Regions from separate parts of the Ensifer sp. GW101-20A05 genome, predicted to be linked through region 1. Evidence: riboswitches for the same ligand, from Rfam matches in the RefSeq annotation. Region 1 holds a riboswitch; each other region holds the start of a gene.

The links. Region 1 has a riboswitch for thiamine pyrophosphate ahead of thiC (phosphomethylpyrimidine synthase ThiC). Riboswitches for the same ligand answer to the same signal wherever they lie in the genome.
Region 2: linked by a shared signal. The riboswitch ahead of thiD (bifunctional hydroxymethylpyrimidine kinase/phosphomethylpyrimidine kinase) and the one ahead of thiC (phosphomethylpyrimidine synthase ThiC) in region 1 are both predicted to bind thiamine pyrophosphate.
Region 3: linked by a shared signal. The riboswitch ahead of thiO (glycine oxidase ThiO) and the one ahead of thiC (phosphomethylpyrimidine synthase ThiC) in region 1 are both predicted to bind thiamine pyrophosphate.

The regions. Positions count from the first base shown of each region.
Region 1 covers NZ_JBWKZT010000002.1:81,103-86,000, reverse strand. The annotation lists gene AC070A_RS05500 (Zn-dependent hydrolase) at 1-15, shown strand, start outside; gene AC070A_RS05495 (hypothetical protein) at 238-753, opposite strand; gene thiC (phosphomethylpyrimidine synthase ThiC) at 968-2,788, opposite strand; TPP riboswitch at 2,879-3,007, opposite strand; gene AC070A_RS05485 (sigma-54-dependent transcriptional regulator) at 3,103-4,467, opposite strand; gene AC070A_RS05480 (sensor histidine kinase) at 4,471-4,898, opposite strand, start outside.
Region 2 covers NZ_JBWKZT010000028.1:22,864-27,761, reverse strand. The annotation lists partial or broken gene ltrA (group II intron reverse transcriptase/maturase) at 361-1,123, shown strand; partial or broken gene AC070A_RS33405 (M20/M25/M40 family metallo-hydrolase) at 1,132-1,773, shown strand; gene AC070A_RS33400 (hypothetical protein) at 1,895-2,176, shown strand; TPP riboswitch at 3,207-3,309, shown strand; gene thiD (bifunctional hydroxymethylpyrimidine kinase/phosphomethylpyrimidine kinase) at 3,562-4,371, shown strand; gene AC070A_RS33390 (glycosyltransferase family 4 protein) at 4,528-4,898, opposite strand, start outside.
Region 3 covers NZ_JBWKZT010000002.1:231,438-236,335, reverse strand. The annotation lists gene AC070A_RS06215 (amidohydrolase family protein) at 1-308, shown strand, start outside; gene AC070A_RS06210 (thiamine phosphate synthase) at 350-955, opposite strand; gene AC070A_RS06205 (thiazole synthase) at 952-1,725, opposite strand; gene thiS (sulfur carrier protein ThiS) at 1,729-1,926, opposite strand; gene thiO (glycine oxidase ThiO) at 1,923-2,894, opposite strand; TPP riboswitch at 3,055-3,175, opposite strand; gene bioB (biotin synthase BioB) at 3,589-4,605, shown strand; gene AC070A_RS06185 (8-amino-7-oxononanoate synthase) at 4,602-4,898, shown strand, end outside.

The DNA of each region.
Region 1 (4,898 bases):
TGGAAAGGCAGTTAGGAATACTCGCGGCGAGAAAGACGATGGTCTGTATCCGTAACTCCGCCGCCACACTCCGGCAGGTCGTGATCGGGATAGACATATCTCGAATGTAAAGCTCTGACGCCGGCTGATCTGTTCTCGCGCGTCAGAACCCGTTCCTACCGCACATCCGGAGTCCGGTTTCGAGAAATAGCGCAGGTCCCCCTCCGTTGCGACGAAGTTGACCTGTCTTCAAGGCTCTCATTTCGTGTCAACGGTCTTCTGCCGGGCAGACGATTCAGGCTGGCTCCGTTCGAAGCGCCTTTCCGGCGTCTGGCGGAAAAGGTTAAGGAAATTGCTGCCGCCGTGCCAGACCTTGCCGCTTGGTCCGTAATCCCGTGAGTCGCGCATCGATGAGTGGGGCTCGCTGTGGCTATCGCTGTCGATGACGGCAGCACCTCCGCCGCCTGCGCCGGTGCCGCCGGGGACGCCGCCTACGCCGCTGCCGTCACCGGTGCCCCAATCGCCACCACCCCCATCGCCGCCACCCTCTGTGCCGTTGCTTCCGCCGCTCCCGACGTTTTCGCCACCTTGGTCGCTGCCATCAGCGCCATTTTCACCATTCCCGCCGACATCGGCGTCGTCCGCATGGGCGGCGGAAATCCAGGAAAAACCCGCGGCAAAACTCCCGCTGTCGTCGAGGCGTGGCAGATCTCCAGCGAGTGCCACAAGGCCGCCTATCGACAGGGCCGTCAGTCTCAGCAGGCGTGTCCTCAAGTCATTCTCCTCGTAAACGGCGTTTTTTTCGTCGTCCTGCAAGAGCGCCGCAGAGGACGGCAGCTTGGCGTGAATGACGGGTCCGCCGGCGGCGACTTTTGCGTGAGTTTTACATATCGTTCAACCGATAAGGGGGCAAGCTATTCCCCCAGGGCCCAGCATCCGCCTTGCCGTCGGAAGGGACTACGAGGCGTCCCTCCCGACGTGTTGCGCTTTAACTCTTAGCTTCGACCTCAGCGACCGGCATATAGAGATCGCCGCCCTCGCGGTATTTCGCGGCCATTGCCTCCAGCCCTTCCTTCTGCGCTTCCGCACGAATGTCGTGCGAGATCCGCATCGAGCAGAATTTCGGGCCGCACATGGAGCAGAAATGCGCGACCTTGTGTGCCTCCTTCGGCAGGGTCTCGTCGTGGAAGTTTCGGGCCGTCTCCGGGTCGAGAGAGAGGTTGAACTGGTCCTCCCAGCGGAACTCGAAGCGGGCGCGCGAGAGAGCGTCGTCGCGCACCTGGGCGGCCGGGTGACCCTTGGCGAGATCGGCGGCGTGGGCGGCGATCTTGTAGGTGATGACGCCCACTTTGACGTCGTTGCGGTCGGGCAGGCCCAGGTGTTCCTTCGGCGTGACGTAGCAGAGCATGGCGGTGCCGAACCAGCCGATCATCGCAGCGCCGATGCCTGACGTGATGTGGTCGTAGCCCGGAGCGATGTCCGTCGTCAGCGGCCCAAGCGTATAGAACGGCGCCTCGCCGCAGACGGCGAGCTGCTTGTCCATGTTCTCCTTGATCTTGTGCATCGGCACGTGGCCGGGGCCCTCGATCATCACCTGACAATCCTTCGCCCAGGCGATCTTGGTGAGTTCGCCGAGCGTTTCGAGTTCGGCAAACTGCGCCGCGTCGTTGGCATCGGCGATCGAGCCCGGGCGCAATCCGTCGCCGAGCGAGAAGGAGACGTCATAGGCGCGGCAGATGTCGCAGATCTCCTCGAAATGCTCGTAGAGGAAGCTTTCCTTGTGGTGATGCAGACACCACTTGGCCATGATCGAGCCGCCGCGGGAGACGATGCCGGTGACGCGATCGACGGTGAGCGGGATGTAGTGCAGGCGTACGCCAGCATGGATGGTGAAATAATCGACGCCCTGTTCGGCCTGCTCGATCAGCGTGTCGCGATAGACCTCCCAGTTGAGGTCCTCGGCAATGCCATTGACCTTTTCCAGAGCCTGGTAGAGCGGCACGGTGCCGATCGGCACCGGTGAATTGCGGATGATCCATTCGCGGATGTTGTGGATGTTGCGGCCGGTCGAAAGGTCCATAACCGTATCGGCGCCCCACCGCGTCGCCCAGACCATCTTCTCGACCTCCTCGGCCATCGACGAGGTGACAGCGGAGTTGCCGATATTGGCGTTGATTTTCACCAGGAAGTTCCGCCCGATGATCATCGGCTCGGATTCCGGATGGTTGATGTTGGCGGGCAGGATCGCTCTGCCGCTGGCGATTTCCTGGCGCACGAACTCCGGTGTCACATGGTCGGGGATATGGGCGCCGAAGCTTTCGCCGTCGCGAGCTATCGCGCGTGCCGCATCGCGGCCGAGGTTCTCGCGGATCGCCACGAACTCCATCTCCGGCGTGATGATGCCGGCGCGGGCGTAGGCAAGCTGCGTTACCGCCTTGCCGCCAGTCGCCTTGAGCGGCGCGTGCTGGAACGGGAAGGTCGGCGTCAGCCGGTCGCCGCTGGCAAAACCGTTGTCTTCAGGACGGACGATGCGCCCCTCGTAGGTTTCCACGTCGCCGCGCCCGACGATCCAGTTGCGACGGAGTCGCGGCAGCCCCGCCTCGATGCTGATCTCCGCATCGTCGGCGGTATAGGCGCCGGAGGAATCGTAGACGGTAACCGGCGGCTCGCCGGAGGTCGGGTGCAGCGCGATCTCGCGCATCGGCACGCGGATATCCGGGTGGAGGATGCCTGATTTGTGGACCTTGCGGGAGGCGGGAAGCGGGCCTTGGGTGACCGTGAGAGGGGTGGGCTTTGTGGCAATATTCATGACGAGGCTCCAAGTTTGCGATTGGAGACCCAGTTCTGATGCCGGAAGGATGAAAGACGCTCCGCCAGGTGCTGGACGCACGGAATCCTGGCTTCGATATCTGCACCGTCCCTACGCCAGTATGAACTGGATCAGGTTCAACGGGTCACTGCGCCACAGCCGGTAAGCCGGCCATCCAGCAGAATCTCAGCCCCTTGCGGGACCCCCCTGGTGAATGCCCAAGAGATAGCCATCGAACGGCACGGGTCGTCAAGCGCGAATTCGCCCGTCGACGAAGATGCAATTTTTGGGTGTATTTTGGCCGCTGACGAGAGTTAGCTGCCGGATTTTTCCGGAACGCCGCGCTCCGCATAGTCGGCTCGGTTGATGCCGTGGCGCTGGAGCTTGTCGTAGAATGTCTTGCGCGGAATACCGAGCGCCTCGATCGTCGCCTTGACGTCGCCGCGCTGGGCGCGAAGCACTTCCTTCAGGATCTCTGCCTCGTAGTGTTCGAGCCGTTCCGGTAGCGCGAAACCCGGCTGTTCTGCTGGCGCAACCGGCTGTCCCAGCGGGCCTTCGACGCCGAGCGCCACGCGTTCGGCAAAATGTGAGAGTTCGCGCACATTGCCGGGCCAGGCATGGGTCATCAGGTGTTGCTGCACTGCCGGCGAGACGTGAGGCACGTCCCGCTTGAAGCGCTCCGCCGCCCGCGTCAGGAAGTGCGAAAAGAGCAGCGGGATATCATCGCGGCGCTCGCGCAGCGGCGGGATCGACAGCGTTACGACGTTCAATCGGAAGTAGAGATCTTCACGAAAGTCCCCGCGCTGGGCCGGGTCGCCGAGATCGATCTTGGCGGCGGCGATGACGCGAATATCGACGGGGCGCACCTGGTTGGTGCCGAGCGGCGTGATCTCGCGGGCTTCGAGAACGCGCAGCATCTTGACCTGGGTCGCCGGCGGCATCGCCTCGATCTCGTCGAGGAATAGCGTGCCGCCGCTCGCGTGTTCGATCCGGCCCACACGCTTCTTCAGGGCGCCGGTGAAGGCGCCCTGTTCGTGACCGAAGAGTTCGCTCTCGATCACCGTTTCCGGCAGCGCGCCGCAGTTCAGCGCCACGAAATTGCCGTCGCGGCGCCGGCTCCAATTGTGGAGCAGCGTCGCGACCACCTCCTTGCCGCTGCCGGTTTCACCGGCGACGAGCACGTCGACATCCGTGTCGGCGATGTGCCGGATCGTCTGGCGCAAGCGCTCCATGACCGGCGTCTGGCCGATCAGCGGCAGGCTGTCGCCGGCCGTTTCGGCCGCCCGTTTGAGCGCGCGGTTCTCCATGACGAGACTGCGCTTTTCCAGCGCGCGGCGCACGCTCTGCACCAGCCGGTCGGCGGCAAAGGGTTTTGGGATGAAGTCGTAGACGCCATCCTGCAGCGCCTGAACTGCCATCGGTATGTCGCCGTGGCCGGTCACCAGGATCACGGGCAGGTCGGCATCGAAGGCAGCGATGCGGCGAAAGAGCTGCAGCCCGTCGATGCCGGGCATGCGGATATCACTGACGACAATGCCATCAAAATTCGCGTCGAGGGTTCCCAAGGCTTCGGCGGCGCTTGCAAGCGAAGTGACGGCGAATCCGGCGAGCTCCAGCGTCTGCGTCATCGCCTTGCGCAGATCGTTGTCGTCGTCGATGAGGTAGACGGATGGCTGCATCGCTCAGGCCCTCTTCAGGCGCACCGTGAAGACGGTGCCCTTGTCGCTGGTTTCGACTGATATCTCGCCGCCATAGTCGGCGACGATCTCCTGGGAGATGGCGAGTCCAAGGCCGAGCCCTTCGTCCTTCGAGGTGTTGAACGGCGTGAACAGATCCTCGCGGATATGCTGTGGTATGCCGGGGCCGTTGTCGGTAACGACAAGCAAGACCGTGCCGGAAGGGTCCTCCTCACAGCGCACGCGGATCTCGGCATCGCTGCGCTCGCCGAGTGCCTCCAAGGCATTCTGCAGGAGATTGATCAGGACCTGTTCAAGACGGATGCGGCTGCCGTAAACGCTGAGCCCGTTTTCCGGCAGGTCGATGACGATGGCATCCATGCGGCCGGCAAAGCGGCTGCGAAGCAGCATCAAGGCGCCCTCGATCACCTCGC
Region 2 (4,898 bases), on a different contig from region 1:
ACACGCATGGTAACGAAGGCGCCGATCAACGGGCCGCCGGGGCAGATGAGATCGGCTCTGGCCGTGTTACCGCCCCAGGCTTGCGTACGACCTCTGCGCGGCTATTGAATTTGATTTGTGCTAAGGCTGCGGTCTGCGGCTCTTCCCCACATGTATCGAATGATTACACGCAAACAGTTCTAGCCTGAAGAGCGCTATGCATTTGGGGTTGTGACCGACCGCGACGTTAGCGACGAACCAATTGCACTGCACCGTGAAGATGATTACCGAGAGCTGGCTCGGGAAATTTGGACAGCACGGACCAAAGGGACATCGTCATTCGACTCTATTCAGCGGGCAACCCGGCAGGGGAAGACCTCCATGGATAGGGTGAAGCCGTATTGTATCGCTAAACGCGAAGTGTGGGAGGCGTACAAGCAAGTGAAGGCCAACAGAGGGGCGTCTGGAGTGGATGGGCAGTCCATCGATGACTTCGATAAGGATCTGGGTAAGAACCTCTATCGGATCTGGAATAGAATGTCCTCCGGAAGCTACTTTCCGTCACCCGTGCGGCGCGTTGACATACCAAAAGGCGACACTGGAGGAACCCGGCCGCTCGGGATTCCGACGGTCTCAGACAGGATCGCCCAGATGGTAGTCAAGCGGCACCTGGAACCGATTCTGGAGCCGGTGTTCCACCGGGATTCTTACGGATATCGGCCTGGGAAGTCAGCACATGATGCCTTGGTCAAAGCTCGGCAGCGTTGCTGGGCCTATGACTGGGTGCTCGACCTCGACATCAAGAGCTTTTTCGACGAAATCGATTGGGATCTCCTGATGTGAGCGGTGCGGCTGCACACGGACTGCCCATGGGGGCTGCTCTACCTTGAACGGTGGTTGCAGGCGCCTGTGAGCATGCCGAGTGGTTGCGCGAGAGAGAGGTACTCCGCAAGGGGCTGTGGTTAGCCCCGTGCTGGCGAATCTCTTTCTTCACTACGCGTTCGATCGCTGGATGCAGAGGGAGTTTCCGACCATCCCGTTTGAACGCTATGCAGACGACGCGATCTGCCATTGCGTAAGAAAGGAGCAGGCGCTTGAGTTACGTCAAGCGCTGGAACGGAGGTTTGCGGAGTGCCAGCTACAGAAGCGGCGCTGCGCACCGGTCCGGTCAATTGCGCTTCGCGCGGTATGCGCATTTCGCTGTCCGGCAAGACGGCGCATGCCTCGACGCCGGAGGACGGCATTGCGCCGACTTTCGCTGTTGCCGCGCTGCTTTCCGGCCTGACGGCGCTCGGCAACAACGGGCCGCTCGACGAGGATTATACGCTGGTGACGGTGACGCATGCCCGCCTCGGCGAGGCCGCCTTCGGCATCAGCCCCGGTTATGCCGAGATCTGGGCGACGCTGCGGACGCTGACCGACGAACGCATGGCCGATCTCGTGGCCCGCGCCGAGGCGCTGGTTGCCAAGGAGACGGAGGCTGCGGGGCTGAAGGTTACGATCGGCCATGAGGACGTGTTCCACCAATGCAGCAATGCGGAAGCGGCAGTCATCGCGCTGGAACGCGCCATGGACGAGGAGGGCGTCAGCCACGATCACGGCGAGGGCGTGTTGCCGATGAAGGGCTCGGAGGATTTCGGGCTCTTCGGGCGGGTGGCGCCCGCGGCGATGTTCTTCCTTGGCGCCGGCGAGAACCACGCGCGGCTGCACAATCCGGACTATGATTTTCCTGACGAGCTGATCGGCATGGGCGCACGGGTGTTCATGCGGGCGATCCGCAATGAGCTGGGGTGAGGGCAGCGCCGGAAGGTCGCTTGCTCAACGGTTGTTGTGATGGCACTCTCAGAAATTGCGCAATTCCCGACGGAGAGCCGTTTGCGCCGCGTCCGGATTTGCCTTCAGGAGGACCAAATGGATGAGCCATTTCAGCTTCCGTGACGCGGTTTGCCTCGCGATCACCATGGCGGGAATGGCGAGCGCTTACGCGGCGGATATGCCCGTTGCAGATATCATTCCTGAGCCGCGACAGACTGAGAATGTTAGTCTGCAGGACTTCATCAAGGCCAATCCGGATTGCCTGGAGTTCACCGACCAGTGCTCGCATTGCGCGATCGTCAACGGCGTTGCCGAATGCTCGACGGCGGAGATAGCTTGCATCAAGCGAGAGAACCAGTGCACTAAGCGGACAGCTAAATAGAACATTGCGGTCAGAAATTTCCTGCAGCCGTTCAGCAACATGCAGGGACCGGTTTCCTACGCTGCCTTCCGAAGCTCCGAGATCTTTTGGAACTCTGCCAAGATATCTGGCGCTTTTTCCTTCGTCGGCGTATGTCCACGCGATTTCGAAGCGACGCTTGGCGGGCAGCGCTCGATGGCGGCGATCTGGTTGTCGGTCGAGTACTTCTGATGCTCGGTCGACATCCGAACGTAGATCGCCGCGCGAACCTTGCGTCGCTCGTCCGAGGGGGGTGTTCGTCGCCGTTCTCAGTCCAACCGATAACCATGACGTGCCGGTATATCATGTGTGAATTGAGGTCAGAATGCCGGAGTATCGACCGGGGAGGTGAGCAGTATGGTTCCGAATACAGGCACAATGGTTACAGCATCAGCGCGCGCCGCTAAGACGACTACTTTGCCGCCGTTGCGGCGGCGCTGCGTCACGAATTGGGTGGGGGAGGCCGTGCGATAAAGACGATCATGCGCTGGCCGAACGACGAGATATTGGCTAGCCGGCGATCGCGGCCCCGACCGATGGCACCTCATTCTGCTGGCCTGATGAAGTGTTGCAGGTCGTGCTCGCAATGGCACACCGCGATATTCTGTCTGTCACACCCGAACCGCGTGCAGCGGAAGCCGCCTTGGACCGAGCAAGTGCAATTCTCAAAACATTGCGGTGATATGATGCGATGAGGCGCCTAACATCTATCGTTATGCGTGGAAGGCCCGTCGCCACTGAGTGAATCGGTAGTGCTGCCGACCAAATCACTCCGGGATTGCATAGGCTCGCGTTCGAAATCCCCTTGCCTTAACGGCCTTCAGGTGGATAGTCTGCCAAGGTCTGTGAAGTCGAACGCTCAGACGGAAGGCTCCTTATGCTCTCGAGGCAAAAGGGGCCTTTTTGCTGGTTGTTTCCTTTCAGGTCCTCCGTCTTCCGCGTCGAGCCGACGCATATACGGGCCCGCTAAACTCAAGCAATTGACATCCCCTGCCACGCTCCCATAGCATTCATGCCTGCCGAGGGGCGCACCTGACAGTGCTGAGATGGCGGTGAGCCAGACCCTTGAACCTGATCCGGATCATACCGGCGTAGGAACGGCAAGGGCCTCTCTGGCACCCCCGCGTCTTCGCCGTTCATCTGGATCTCCGTGATTTTGGTTTCGGGAGATCGCTGGTGCCAATACGCCGTTTAGAATGTAGCGACGAAGAACTCCGGGGGACGGGACGACCGACCCATCGGCTCAATCTGTCGGATTCTTCGAGGTTGTATGGAAGACCCGCCTCAGTTTGCGCGTGTTTGAGCCGGTGGCTTGAGTGCGCGCTCGACATCATTGGACCCGCTTCTACATTTCAGCGGAGCCAGGCATGACCTCCATCGCCGTTACCATCGCAGGCTCAGATTCCGGTGGCGGTGCCGGTATCCAGGCGGATCTGAAGACGTTTTCGGCGCTCGGCGTCTATGGTGCCAGCGTGATCACGGCCATCACCGCGCAAAACACCCGCGGGGTCACGGCCGTCGAGGACATCTCGCCGGCCGTGGTCGCAGCCCAGATCGATGCGGTGTTTTCGGATCTCGCCGTCGGCGCGGTTAAGATCGGCATGATGTCCCGCCAGGAGACCATTGCTGCGATCGCGACCGGCCTGAAGCGATACGGGCATTTAGCAGTCATCGATCCGGTGATGGTCGCCACTTCAGGGGACATTTTGTTACGTCCGGATGCGATCGCGACGCTCAAAGAGGAATTGCTGCCGCTTGGGCTTATCGTGACACCGAACCTGCCCGAAGCGGCACTGATGACGGGGCGTAGCGTTGCCGAAAGCGAGACAGAAATGGGCCGCCAGGCGGAGATGCTCCTGAAGCTTGGTGCGCGCGCCGTGCTGATGAAAGGCGGGCATGCCAGCGGCGACGAAGCGGCTGATATCCTCTTCAACGGGGACAACGCTTTGCGCCTGTCGCGCCCGCGGGTTGAAACGAGGAACGATCATGGCACCGGCTGCACGCTCTCTGCCGCAATCGCCGCCGGTCTTGCCCGTAGGCAGACACTTCAAGACGCGGTTACCGCCGCCAAGACCTATCTGCATGAGGCGCTTGTTGCCGCAGCAGCGCTCAAAATCGGGCAGGGTCGGGGACCGGTTCACCACTTCCATCGATGGTGGGAACCGAACGGCGATTAATTCCATTCCGGCGCTTGGTGCCGGTTTCACCGTTCAAGTTGACTTTTAAAAAACCAGGCCATTCCATTGCCCGATAAGCAATGGAATGGCCGTCGAGTCGGGAAGTCGGTCACTTGTAAATGCAATGTGAGAGACGAGGACAGAGCGCTTTTCGGTTCAGGCCACAGCGGCGCTCGGGTGAACCGGCTGCTCCTCTTTGAGCAGTTTCCGGTAGAGCGCGACATGTTCGCGGCCGCAGTCGACATGGCTCATTGGGCGCCTAAGCGTTGCCCTGAGGTTGTCCCATGACCTTGGCGTGCTCAGCACATCGATCAGTCGATCAGCAAGATCTTGCGCGCTGCCGGTCCGGAAATGATAGCCGTCCAGCCGGTCGCGAACCTTCTCGGCCATGCCGCCGATGTCGGAGCAAATGATCGGCCTGCCATGGTGAAGCGCCTCCTGGATCACGATCGGTGAGTTTTCCCACCAGACCGAGGGCATCACAACCCAATCGACCGATCGCATCAGCCTCGGCATGTCCTGGTTCT
Region 3 (4,898 bases), 150 kb from region 1:
ACACGAAGATCCGGCAGCTGTTGGACGAATGGCTTGATGATTACGACCCGGACGCCCGCCATCTCATGTTCGGCACCGACTGGTCGATGATGGCGCTGGAGAAGGACTACAACGCCTATGTTTCGAGAATAGTCGAGCAACTGACGCTCGCCAGCGTCAGCGACGAGCACCAGCAGAATATCCTCTGGAGGAACGCTTCCCGCTTTCTCGGTCTCGACCGGCCCGGCAAAACGCGCGACCGGCTTACCGCCTATTGCGACAAGCACGGCCTGGGTTCGGCCTGGCTTTCAGAACTGGCGATTGCCTGAGGCAGAGCCACGGCGTCAGGTGATCCCGCTGTTTTCCTCGATCAGCGCCACGGCGCCGTGCGTGCAATCCACTCCCGCGTCCGCCCCTCTGGATCGGCATTCAGCGTGATATCGGTGACGACCGCGGCGCTGTCGGCGCCATGCTCGAAGACGCCGGCAATCCGGTCGATATTGAGGCCGCCGATCGCAACGAGCGGCAGCGGCGTGACGCGCTCCCGCCAGGCGGAGAGGCGCGGCAGCCCCTGCGGATCCCATTTCATCTGCTTGAGGATCGTCGGATAGATCGGTCCGAGCGCGACATAGTCGGGCTTGGCGGCAAGCGCCGTCTCCAGCTCCCTCTCGTCGTGGGTACTGAGGCCGAGCTTCAGGCCGGAAGCGCGGATTGCGGCAAGATCCGCATCCGCGAGATCCTCCTGGCCGAGATGGACGGAATCGCAGCCCTCGTCGATTGCGAGGCGCCAGTAATCGTTGACGACGAGCTGGCACCCATGACGGTCACAGATCGCCTTGGCCGCGCGGATCTCATCGCGAAGCTCCGTTTCCGGACGGTCCTTGACGCGAAGCTGCACCAGTTTCACGCCGAGCGGCACCAGCCGCCCGATCCATTGGGCACTATCGACGATGAGGTAGAAGGGGTCGAGTTTCACGCGAACACCGCCTTTCCGATGACGGGCGTGGAGGGAACGGCAAAATCGCGCGGTTCGAGCATGCCCGCCTCGAAGGCATCGCGTCCGGCGTCGATTGCCCGGGCGAAGGCGGAGGCCATGAGGGCCGGTTTCGTTGCCCCGGCGACGGCGGTGTTGAGCAGAACCGCATCGAAGCCGAGTTCCATCACTGTCGTTGCGTGTGAGGGCCGGCCGATGCCGGCATCGACTATCAGCGGCATATCCGGAAAATGGGCCCGCATGGCCCGCAGCGCCGGGATGTTCTGTGGCCCCATGGCGCTGCCGATCGGCGCGCACCAGGGCATCAGCACCTTGCATCCGGCCTCGACGAGGTGCTCGCCGACCACGAGGTCGTCGGTTGTGTAGGGGAAGACCTCGAAGCCTTCGGCGCAAAGGATGCGTGCTGCTTCGACCAGCCCGAAGACATCGGGCTGAAGCGTATCCTGATGACCGATGACTTCGAGCTTGATCCAGTTGGTGCCGAAGACCTCGCGCGCCATCTTGGCGGTCAGCACCGCCTCCGACACCGAGTGGCAGCCGGCGGTGTTGGGCAGCACGTGCACGCCGAGCGACCGGATCAGGTCGAAGAAAGCGCCGCCCTGACGGCCGCCGGCGGTTTCGCGGCGCAGCGAAACCGTGACAATCTCGGTCGCCGACGAACGAACCGCGTCTTCGAGCGCGGCAGGCGAGGGGTAGCGGGCGGTGCCCAGAAGCAGGCGGGAACGCAGTTCCTGTCCATAAAGCGTCAGCATGTCTCAGCCTCCTTTCATCGGCGAGAGAATTTCGATCCGGTCGCGATCGCTGAGGGAATGGGCCGAGCGGTCGGCTCGGTGCACCAGCTCGCCGTTGACGGCGGTGGCAAGCCAATCCCCTTCGAAGTCGAGTGCGGCCAGGAGTTCGGCAAGGGTCGTGACTGTGAGGTCGTGATCCTCGCCGTTGACGGTCAATTTCATGCGGCGTCTCCCTTCAGGTTCTGGGCAAGGGCAAGGTTCGCCGCTTCCTCGGCCAAGGCCGGTGAAAGCAGGAAGCCGTGGCGATAGAGCCCGTTGAGCGTGATGGTGTTTCCGGCGCGCATGACGCGCGGCAGATTGTCGGCAAAGGCCGGCCGGACGCCGGTGCCGGTTTCGAGAAGGCGCGCCTCGCCGAAGGCGGGGTGAAGCGCATAGGCAGCGTTCAGCAATTCCATCAGCGAACGGGCGGCAATCGGACCGCCGTCGTCGGTTTCGATCATGGTCGCGCCGCACATGAACAGACCATTGCCGCGCGGTACGATGTAGAGCGGGATGCGCGGGTGGATGAGACGGACTGGCCGCGACAATTCCACTTCGCCGGTCTGCAGATAGAGCATCTCGCCGCGCACGCCGCGCAGGCCGGCGATGGGGCCGATCCGCGAAGCGCCGCTACAGTCGGCGATCAGATCGCTGTCGCTGCTATTATCCGCCTCGCCGATGAAGGCGACGCCGTTCTCGACGAGCTTTTGCCGCAGCAAGACAAGCGCCCGGCGCGGGTCGAGATGCGCCTCGCCGGGGAAGAACAACGCCTCTCGGAAGCGACCGGCAAGCGCCGGCTCCAGTCTCGCGATCGCTTCTCCGTCGAGCCATTCGAAGCCGGACGTGCGCGAAGCGAAGCGTTTGAGTTCGCCGACGTCTCGCGGCGGAGCGACGACGAGGGTGCCGTTGCGTGACACTTCGCCCGGAAGCGCACGGTCCCACCAGTCGATGGCGCCGATGCCGCGCGTCAGCACCGTTTCCTCGGCGCTCTCGCGTTCGCACCAGGGCGCCAGCATGCCGCCGGCAAACCACGACGCCGCCCCGCAGAAGTCCGGATGTCGCTCGGCAACGGCCACCTCGACGCCACGGCCGATCAGCTCATGTGCCAAGGTCAGCCCGACGACGCCGGCGCCTTTGATCAGGACGCGCATGGTCAATGCGCCCAGCTACGGCGAGCCGAACGTCGGTCTGAAGGAAGCAGAATCGCGATGAAGATACGCATTGCCGAGGCTCCATTGTTGGAGACCCAGTTCGGACCGGAAGAGAGGGAAGGACGCCTTGCCGAGATCTGCTCGCGCGAACGCGAATGTGGCAGCGATGTCTGCACCGTCCCTACGCCAGTATGAACTGGATCAGGTTCAACGGGTCACTGCGCCGCGGAAGTCGCCTAGCAGAATCTCAGCCCCTTGTCGGGACACCCCTGGTGAATGCTTCAAACTGAGCGGCTGGAGCGGATTTTGTCAAGGGCTGCCGGCGTGTACCTCGCGTGCGGTTCTTCGGCTGAAAATTATCTATAAAAATTGAAAAGGCATGTGTTCTTGCGGCTCGGTGGTGTCGGTAGCGGGCATCGATCGGGAGATCTGCGGATCGTGCGAGGCGCAAGGTCCGCAAATCTGGGCATTTGGCGGCTGCTCTCATTGCCATCAGCTGATGCCGCCAAGGCGGAGAGTTGCGGCATTTGCCCTTCTCGTCGGCATCCGTTGAATCATATTAAGGCACGCTATGATTGAAGTAGTAGAGTGTACTCTCCTTTTGGGTGGTTGCTTGATGCGGTGCCTGTGAAAATTATAGATAATAATGGATTCTATCTATTTTGCTTTGCCGCAAACAGGGAAGTGAACGAACATGCTGGATACAAACAGATCGACCGAGCCGACCTCGGGAGCCACCAAACCCGCCAAAACCGGTTGGAATCTGGCCGACGCGCAAAAAATCTATAATTTGCCGTTCAACGACCTTCTGTATCGTGCGCAGTCCGTTCACCGCGCCCAGTTCGACCCCAATGCCATCCAGATGAGCCGCCTGCTCTCGATCAAGACCGGCGGCTGTGCCGAAGACTGCGGCTATTGCAGCCAGTCGGCGCACTACCCGACGCGGCTGAAAGCGTCGAAACTGATGGAAGTCGAACAGGTTCTTGCAGAGGCACGGAAAGCGAGGGATGGCGGCGCGACGCGCTATTGCATGGGCGCCGCCTGGCGCAGCCCGAAGGAGCGCGACATGGAGGCGATCGTCGCCATGGTCCGCGGCGTCCGGTCGCTCGGCATAGAGACCTGCATGACGCTTGGCATGCTGACGCCGGAACAATCCGGGCGGCTCGCAGATGCCGGGCTCGATTACTACAACCACAATGTCGATACGTCGGAGCGCTTCTACAGCGAGATCATCACCACCCGCAGCTTTGCCGACCGGCTGGAAACGTTGGCAAACGTCCGCGAGGCCGGCATCAAGGTCTGCGCCGGCGGCATTCTCGGCATGGGCGAGACGGCTGACGATCGGATCTCGATGCTGGTGACGCTCGCCAATCTGCCGGTGCCCCCCGAAAGCGTGCCGATCAACATGCTGATTCCGATCCCAGGCTCGAAGCTTGCCGATGCGGCGCCCGTCGATCCGATCGATTTCGTCCGCACCATCGCACTCGCCCGCATACTCATGCCCGCGTCTCACGTCCGCCTTTCAGCCGGCCGCACCGACATGAGCGACGAGATGCAGGCACTCTGTTTCTTCGCCGGCGCCAATTCGATCTTCGTCGGCGAAACGCTGCTGACCGCCGACAACCCCGGCGAGGATCACGATGCGGCACTCTTCCGCCGCCTCGGGCTGAAGCCGATGGCGCCTACGACAGAACCGGAAGCGGCCGAATGACCGCGGGCTTGCTCCACCGCTACGAGAAGACGCTTCACGGCCTTGAACGCAAGGAGCGCCGCCGCGAACTCGCCTCCGGCAGTGGGGTCGACTTCACCTCGAACGACTATCTGGCGCTTGCCGGTTCGCCGCGTCTCAAGGCGGCGATCATCGCGGCGATCGACCGCGGCCTGCCGGTTGGATCAGGCGGTTCGAGACTGCTGCGCGGCAACCATGCGGAACATGAGGCGCTGGAGGCGGAGGCGGCAGCGTTCTTTGGCGTGGAGCGAACGCTGCTCTTCGGCAGCGGTTAT